DNA from 2 places in the Nonomuraea terrae genome. Region 2 is predicted to be linked to the other one. Evidence: riboswitches for the same ligand, from Rfam matches in the RefSeq annotation. Region 2 holds a riboswitch; the other holds the start of a gene.
The links. A riboswitch is a leader RNA that binds a small molecule or an ion and turns the genes downstream of it on or off. The one in region 2 is predicted to bind glycine.
Positions count from the first base shown of each region.

Region 1: linked by a shared signal. The riboswitch ahead of gcvT (glycine cleavage system aminomethyltransferase GcvT) and the one ahead of gcvP (aminomethyl-transferring glycine dehydrogenase) in region 2 are both predicted to bind glycine.

Region 1 is NZ_JBITLL010000007.1:687,740-691,133, forward strand. It holds gene ACIBP6_RS37300 (L-serine ammonia-lyase) at 1-61, opposite strand, end outside; gene gcvH (glycine cleavage system protein GcvH) at 118-507, opposite strand; gene gcvT (glycine cleavage system aminomethyltransferase GcvT) at 504-1,589, opposite strand; glycine riboswitch at 1,624-1,724, opposite strand; glycine riboswitch at 1,798-1,896, opposite strand; gene ACIBP6_RS37315 (gamma-glutamyl-gamma-aminobutyrate hydrolase family protein) at 1,977-2,666, opposite strand; gene ACIBP6_RS37320 (3-oxoacyl-ACP reductase) at 2,675-3,394, opposite strand, start outside.
Region 2 is NZ_JBITLL010000003.1:197,994-201,387, forward strand. It holds gene gcvP (aminomethyl-transferring glycine dehydrogenase) at 1-1,902, opposite strand, end outside; glycine riboswitch at 1,960-2,054, opposite strand; glycine riboswitch at 2,055-2,151, opposite strand; gene ACIBP6_RS13410 (MerR family transcriptional regulator) at 2,236-2,856, opposite strand; gene ACIBP6_RS13415 (bifunctional nuclease family protein) at 3,004-3,394, opposite strand, start outside.

The DNA of each region.
Region 1 (3,394 bases), on a different contig from region 2:
CGGTGTGCGAGCTCGACGGGCCGATGCCGACCTTGAACAGATCGAAGACGCTGATCGCCATTGATGCGCCCTTCGTGTGCGGGCCGGGGCCCGGTCGGGGCCCCGGCTACAAAATGGTCAGGATTCGCCTGAGGTGAGTGCGGTGTACTCCTGCGGCGACAGAAGGTCCTCGGGCTCGCCTTCCATGCGCACCCGGAACATCCAGCCCTCGCCGTACGGGTCGCTGTTGACCAGGCTGGGGTCGTCGACGACAGCCTGGTTCACCTCGACGACCTCGCCGCCCACCGGCGTGTAGATCTCGTTCACCGACTTGGTGGACTCCACCTCGCCGATGGAGTCACCATGCTCGACGTTCGTGCCGACGTCGGGGAGCTGCACGTAGACGACGTCACCAAGGGAGTCGGCGGCGAACGCCGTGATGCCCACGGTCACGGTGAGTCCGTCGTCGATACCGGAGACCCACTCGTGTTCCTTGGTGTAGCTCAGGTCGTCAGGGATGTTGCTCACTTGTTCCTCCTGTAAAAGGGCAGCTCGATCAGGTCCACGGGTTCGTGGCTGCCCCGGATGTCCACAGCCAGGCCTGAGTCGGCGCCGGTGTCGACATAGGCCATCGCAATGGGCTTTCCCAGGGACTGGGAGGGCGCACCGCTCGTGACCTCGCCGACGACGGCGCCGTCCTTGGTGACCGGGTAGCCGTGACGCGGCACCCGGCGGCCCCGGGCGACCAGCCCGACGAGGCGGCGCTTCGGCGTGTCGTCCTTGACCGCCTCCAGCGCCGACCTGCCGACGAAGTCGCCCGGCTTGTCGAATTTCACCACCCGGCCCAGCCCCGCGTCGAACGGAGTGAGCTCGGCGCTCAGCTCGTTGCCGTACAGCGGCATGCCGGCTTCGAGCCTGAGGGTGTCGCGGCTGGACAGGCCGGCGGGCTTGAGCCCGTACGGCTCGCCGGCCGCGGTGATCGCGTGCCAGAGCGGCACGGCGTCCTGATTGGCGACGAAGAGCTCGAACCCGTCCTCGCCGGTGTAGCCGGTGCGGGCGATGAGCGCCCGGCGGCCGTCCACGAGGCCGGGCAGGCCCGCGTAGTACTTGAGCCCGCCGAGGTCGGCGTCGGTGAGCGTGGCGAGGATCTCCTGGGAACGGGGTCCCTGGACGGCGATCAGCGCGTACTGGTCGGAGCGATCCTCGACCACCGCGTCGTACGCCTTCGCACGAGTTTTGAGCTCATTTCCAACTTTTTCGTAGTTCGAGGCGTTCGCGACGACCATGAACTCCTCGTCCCCGAGCCGGTAGACGATGAGGTCGTCCAGCACCCCGCCGCGCTCGTTGACGATCATGGTGTAGCGGGCCCTGCCGGGCGTCAGCGCCGACAGGTGGCCGACCAGCGCGAAGTCGAGCGCCTCGCCGGCCTGCGGCCCGGTCAGGAAGATCTCGCCCATGTGGGACAGGTCGAACAGCCCGGCCGCTTCGCGTACGGCCCTGTGCTCGGCGGCCTCGCTGCCGTACCGCAGCGGCATGAGCCACCCGGCGAAGTCGGTGAGTGTGGCGCCGAGGCTCTCGTGGACGTCTCGTAGCGGCGTAGGTCGGGACATTTGTCGCACCTCAGGACAGGATCGGATGCCAGCATCCTCCCCCTCTGTCATGGATGCCTGAGAGCTTCGCCCGAGTTTTGCCGGACTTTCACCTTCGGCGAGACCCAGACGGGCCTGCTTTCCAGAGGTCACCTCCGGACGGGAGCTCCGGCCAGGTCAGCAGCCGCACGACGGTGGGCGGCTGTCCGCTTGAGCCGGGTTTCCTGTCCGAGTCCGCGCGGTCCTTTGCCTTGAGAGGTTCGCGGGGAGGGCTTGCTCCTTCAGGGACCACTGACCGGCTGTCAGGGTGCTCTCCCGCGCGGTTTTGCCGGTGATGTCCGTCAGCCTAGTGCCGTGACGGGGGTCTTGTCGCGTCCGGGTGGATTCGGGCGTGACGCACCGGTCGCCTCAGCAGGCCCGCACGAGCGCCTCGAACAGCGCGTCGTCCTCGCCCGCCTCCGGGTGCCACTGCACCGCCAGGACGAACCCCGGCGTGTCCAGCTCCACGGCCTCGACCGTGCCGTCCTCGGCCGTGGCGGTGGCCGTGAGGCCCGGCGCGAGACGGGCGACGGCCTGGTGGTGGTAGTGCGGGACGGTCACCGGCTGCTCGCCGAGGATCTTGGCCAGCCGGGTGCCCGGCACGGCCGTGACCGGCAGGTGCCCGAACCGCCCGGGGGCGGGGGAGTGGCCCGCGTGCCCCACCACGTCGGGCAGGTGCTGGTGCAGGCTCCCGCCGAGCGCGACGTTGAGCACCTGCATCCCGCGGCAGACCCCCAGGTACGGCAGGCCCCGGTCGAGGGCCGCCGCGAGCAGCGCGAACTCGGCCTCGTCGCGGAACTCGCGGACGTATCCGGTGCGCTCGTGCGCCGGCTCGCCGTAGCGGGCCGCGTCGATGTCACCGCCGCCGGCCAGCACCAGCCCGTCGAGCCCGCGCAACGCCGAGACCGGCGCGCCGGCCGGCGGCAGCAGCACGGGCTGCCCGCCGGCGCGGACGACCGCCTCCACGTACATGTACGGCAGGAGCGCGACGGTCATGTCCTGCCAGACCGTGAACGTGGCCGGCTCGACGTACGTGGTGATGCCGATGACGGGACGCATGGATCCTCCTACAGCGGAGTGACGTAGGCGCCGGAGATGCCGCCGTCCACCAGGAACTCGCTGGCCGTGATGAACGAGGCGTCGTCGCTGGCCAGGAACGCCACCGCCGCCGCGATCTCCGACGCCTCGGCGAAACGCCCGACCGGCACGTGCACCAGGCGTCGCTGCGCCCGCTCCGGGTCCTTGGCGAACAGCTCCCGCAGCAGCGGCGTGTTCACCGGGCCGGGGCACAGGGCGTTCACCCGGATGCCCTCGCGGGCGAACTGCACGCCCAGCTCGCGCGACATCGCCAGCACGCCGCCCTTGGCGGCGGTGTAGGAGATCTGCGAGGTCGCCGACCCCATGACCGCGACGAACGACGCGGTGTTGATGATCGAGCCCTTGCCCTGGCGCCGCATGTACGGGATCGCGTGCTTGCAGCACAGGTAGACGCTGGTCAGGTTCACCTCCTGGACGCGGCGCCAGGCGTCGAGACCGGTCTCCAGGATCGAGTCGTCGTCGGGCGGGGAGATGCCGGCGTTGTTGAAGGCGATGTCCACGCTGCCGTAGGTCTCGTGGGCGGTGGCGAACATCCTGACGACGTCGTCCTCCACGGTCACGTCGGCCTTGACGAACAGGCCGCCGACGTCGTTCGCGGCCTTGGCGCCCGCGTCCTCGTCGATGTCCGCGCAGACCACCTTCGCGCCCTCGTCGGCGAACCGCCTGGCCGTGGCCAGCCCGATCCCGCT
Region 2 (3,394 bases):
CGCCGCGAGGGCGTCACGGTGCTTGGCGATCTTGGCGTCGAGGTCGGCTAGGTCGACGTTGCCGTTGTCGTCGCAGGCCACGACGACGACCCGCATGCCGGCCATGACGGCGCTGGCGGCGTTCGTGCCGTGGGCGGAGGACGGGATGAGGCAGACGTCGCGCTCACCCTGGCCGCCCGCGCGGTGGTAGGCGCGGATGGCCAGCAGGCCGGCGAACTCGCCCTGGGAGCCGGCGTTCGGCTGGATGGAGACGGCGTCGTAGCCGGTCACCTCGGCCAGCCAGCTCTCCAGCGTGCCGATCAGCTCGCGATAGCCCTCGGACTGCTCCTCCGGCGCGTACGGGTGGATCGCGGCGAACTCCGGCCAGGTGATGGGCTCCATCTCGGTGGTCGCGTTCAGCTTCATCGTGCAGGAGCCGAGCGGGATCATGGAGCGGTCGAGGGCGATGTCCTTGTCCTGGAGCTTGCGCAGGTAGCGCAGCATCGCCGTCTCGGAGCGGTACTGGTGGAAGACGGGGTGCGTGAGGTAGTCGCTCTCGCGCAGCAGCGTGTGAGGCAGCGCGTCGGCGGCGCCCTCGATGTCCACACCGGCGGCGGGCGCGCCGAAGGCGGCCCACACCTTGGCGATCTCGGCGGCGCCGGTCTTCTCGTCGCAGGAGACGGAGACGTGGTCGGCGCCGGCCTGCCAGAGGTTGACGCCCCGCTCGGCGGCGGCGGCCACGACCTCGGCGGCCCGGCCGGGCACGCGGGCCAGCACGGTGTCGAAGAACTCGTCGTGCACGACCTCGACCCCGGCCCGGCGCAGCCCGTCGGCCAGGACGACGGCGTACCGGTGCACCCGGTGGGCGATGCGGCGCAGGCCCTCGGGGCCGTGGTAGACGGCGTACATGCTGGCGATGACGGCGAGCAGGACCTGGGCGGTGCAGATGTTGCTGGTGGCCTTCTCGCGGCGGATGTGCTGCTCGCGGGTCTGCAGGGCCAGCCGGTAGGCGGGGCCGCCGTCGGCGTCCACCGACACGCCGACCAGGCGGCCCGGCAGCTGCCGCTGCAGCCCCTCGCGTACGGACATGTAGGCGGCGTGCGGCCCGCCGAACCCGAACGGCACGCCGAACCGCTGCGAGGAGCCGATCGCGATGTCGGCGCCCAGCTCCCCTGGGGCGGCCACGAGCGTCAGGGCCAGCAGGTCGGCGGCGGCCACGACGAGCGCGCCCGCCTCGTGCGCGGCGACGGCCACGGCGCGGAAGTCGCGCACCCGCCCGGAGGCGCCCGGATACTGGACGAGCACGCCGAAGCACTCGGGCAGCTCGCCGTCCAGCGCGTGCTCCACGAGGGTGATGCCGAGCGGCTCGGCGCGGGTGGCCAGCACGGCCTTGGTCTGCGGCAGCGCGTCGGCGTCGATCACGAACACCGAGCTCTTCGACTTGCCCGCCCGGCGGGCCAGCGTCATGGCCTCGGCGGCGGCCGTGCCCTCGTCGAGCAGCGACGCGCCGGCCACCGGCAGGCCGGTGAGGTCGGAGACGACCGTCTGGAAGTTCAGCAGCGCCTCGAGACGGCCCTGCGAGATCTCCGGCTGGTACGGCGTGTACGCGGTGTACCAGCCCGGGTTCTCCAGCAGGTTGCGCCGGATGACGGCGGGCGTGACGGTGTCGTAGTAGCCCAGGCCGATCATGGAGGTGAGCACGCGGTTGCGCCCGGCCAGGGCGCGCAGCTCGGCGATGGCCTCGGCCTCGCCGATCGCGGCGGGCAGCTTGAGGCTGTCCTTGGCCCTGATGGCCTCGGGCACGGCCACCGCCACCAGGTCCGCCACGGACTCGAAGCCGACGGCCTCGAGCATGCGCTGCTGCTCGGACTCCGAGGGCCCGATGTGCCGGGACGAGAAGGGCGGTGCGGTCAGGTCGGTCATGGAGGTGCCTCCCGAGGCTATGGAGACCGGCGCCAGGGCGCGGGCGAGTGCCGGATCTCCCCCTCTGTCAACGGGACCTGAGAGCTTCACCCCGGTGGGGCTTGCACCGTCGGTGAGGCGCGTCTGGCGAACGCGCCTGCTTTCCAGAGTTGCCTCGCCCAGCGGTACCGGATGCCTGAGAGATTCCGGGGAGGGTTGCTCCTTCGGCGCCCCGGGATCAGTGCCCGGGGACTCTCCCGCACGGGGTCGTCAGCCTTACCCGTCCTAGATTACTACGGTGCGCCGGGATGGTGAGGATCGGCCGGGTTCGCCGGCCTGTCGCGGGAGCCCGGATCAGCCGATGCGGCGCGCGCGGCGCCGGCGGGCGAGTTCGTCAGCGGGGTGGTCGGCCGGGACGGTGTCCTCGACCGCCGCGCGTTCCCCCGGCAGCTCCGCGAGGGAGCCCTCGACCTCTCGCCAGACCCGGCCGAGCGCGATGCCGAACACGCCCTGGCCGCCCTGGAGCAGGTCGATCACCTCGTCTGCGGAGGTGCACTCGTAGACGCTGACGCCGTCGCTCATGAGGGTGATCTGCGCGAGGTCGGCGACGCCGCGGTCACGCAGGTGCTGCACGGCCGTGCGGATCTGCTGCAGCGACACTCCCGTGTCGAGGAGCCGCTTGACGACCTTGAGCACCAGGATGTCGCGGAAGCTGTAGAGGCGCTGCGAGCCCGAGCCCTGTGCGGCCCTTATCGTGGGCTCGACCAGGCCCGTGCGCGCCCAGTAGTCGAGCTGCCTGTAAGTGATGCCGGCCGCCGCGCAGGCCGTCGGCCCGCGGTATCCGATGTCGTCCGGCAGCGTCGCCGGCTGCTCGTCGAAGAGCAGGCCCTGCTCCCCGGCACGCTGCCGCGCACTCTCGCGCCGCACCGGATCTTCCTGGCCGGCCGTCTTACCCTCGCCGCTGCTGACCGCCACGCGGACCTCCGGCTTTCTCTCATCCCGTGGCCTGATCTGGGGGTTGGTAAAGTGCGGCCACGGGTTTCACTTGCACCGTAGGACCGTGACCATGCTCAGTCAACGATCCGGCTCGGCGCGTCGTGAAGCGTAAATGCACTGAAATACCTACCCCGCCCGGCCGAAGTCCTCGGGAGTGATCGTGTCAAGGAACTCCCTGAACTTCTCCACCTCGTCCTCCTGGTCGTCGGGGATGATCACGCCCGCCTCCTGCACGACCTCCTCGCTGGCGAAGATGCGCGCCCCCGTGCGCAGGGCGAGCGCGATGGAGTCGGACGGCCGGGCGCTGACCTCCACGCCGTTGGAGAAGACGAGATCGGCGAAGAAGATGCCGTCGCGCAGCGCGACGATGTTGACCGCCCGCAGGCCGACGCCGAGGGCGCTCAGCACGTCGCGGAACAGGTCATGAGTGAGTGGCCGCGGCGGCGGCTCCTCCGCCTGGGCGAGGGCGATGGCCGTGGCTTCGGTCATGCCGATCCAGATGGGCAGGAACCGTTCC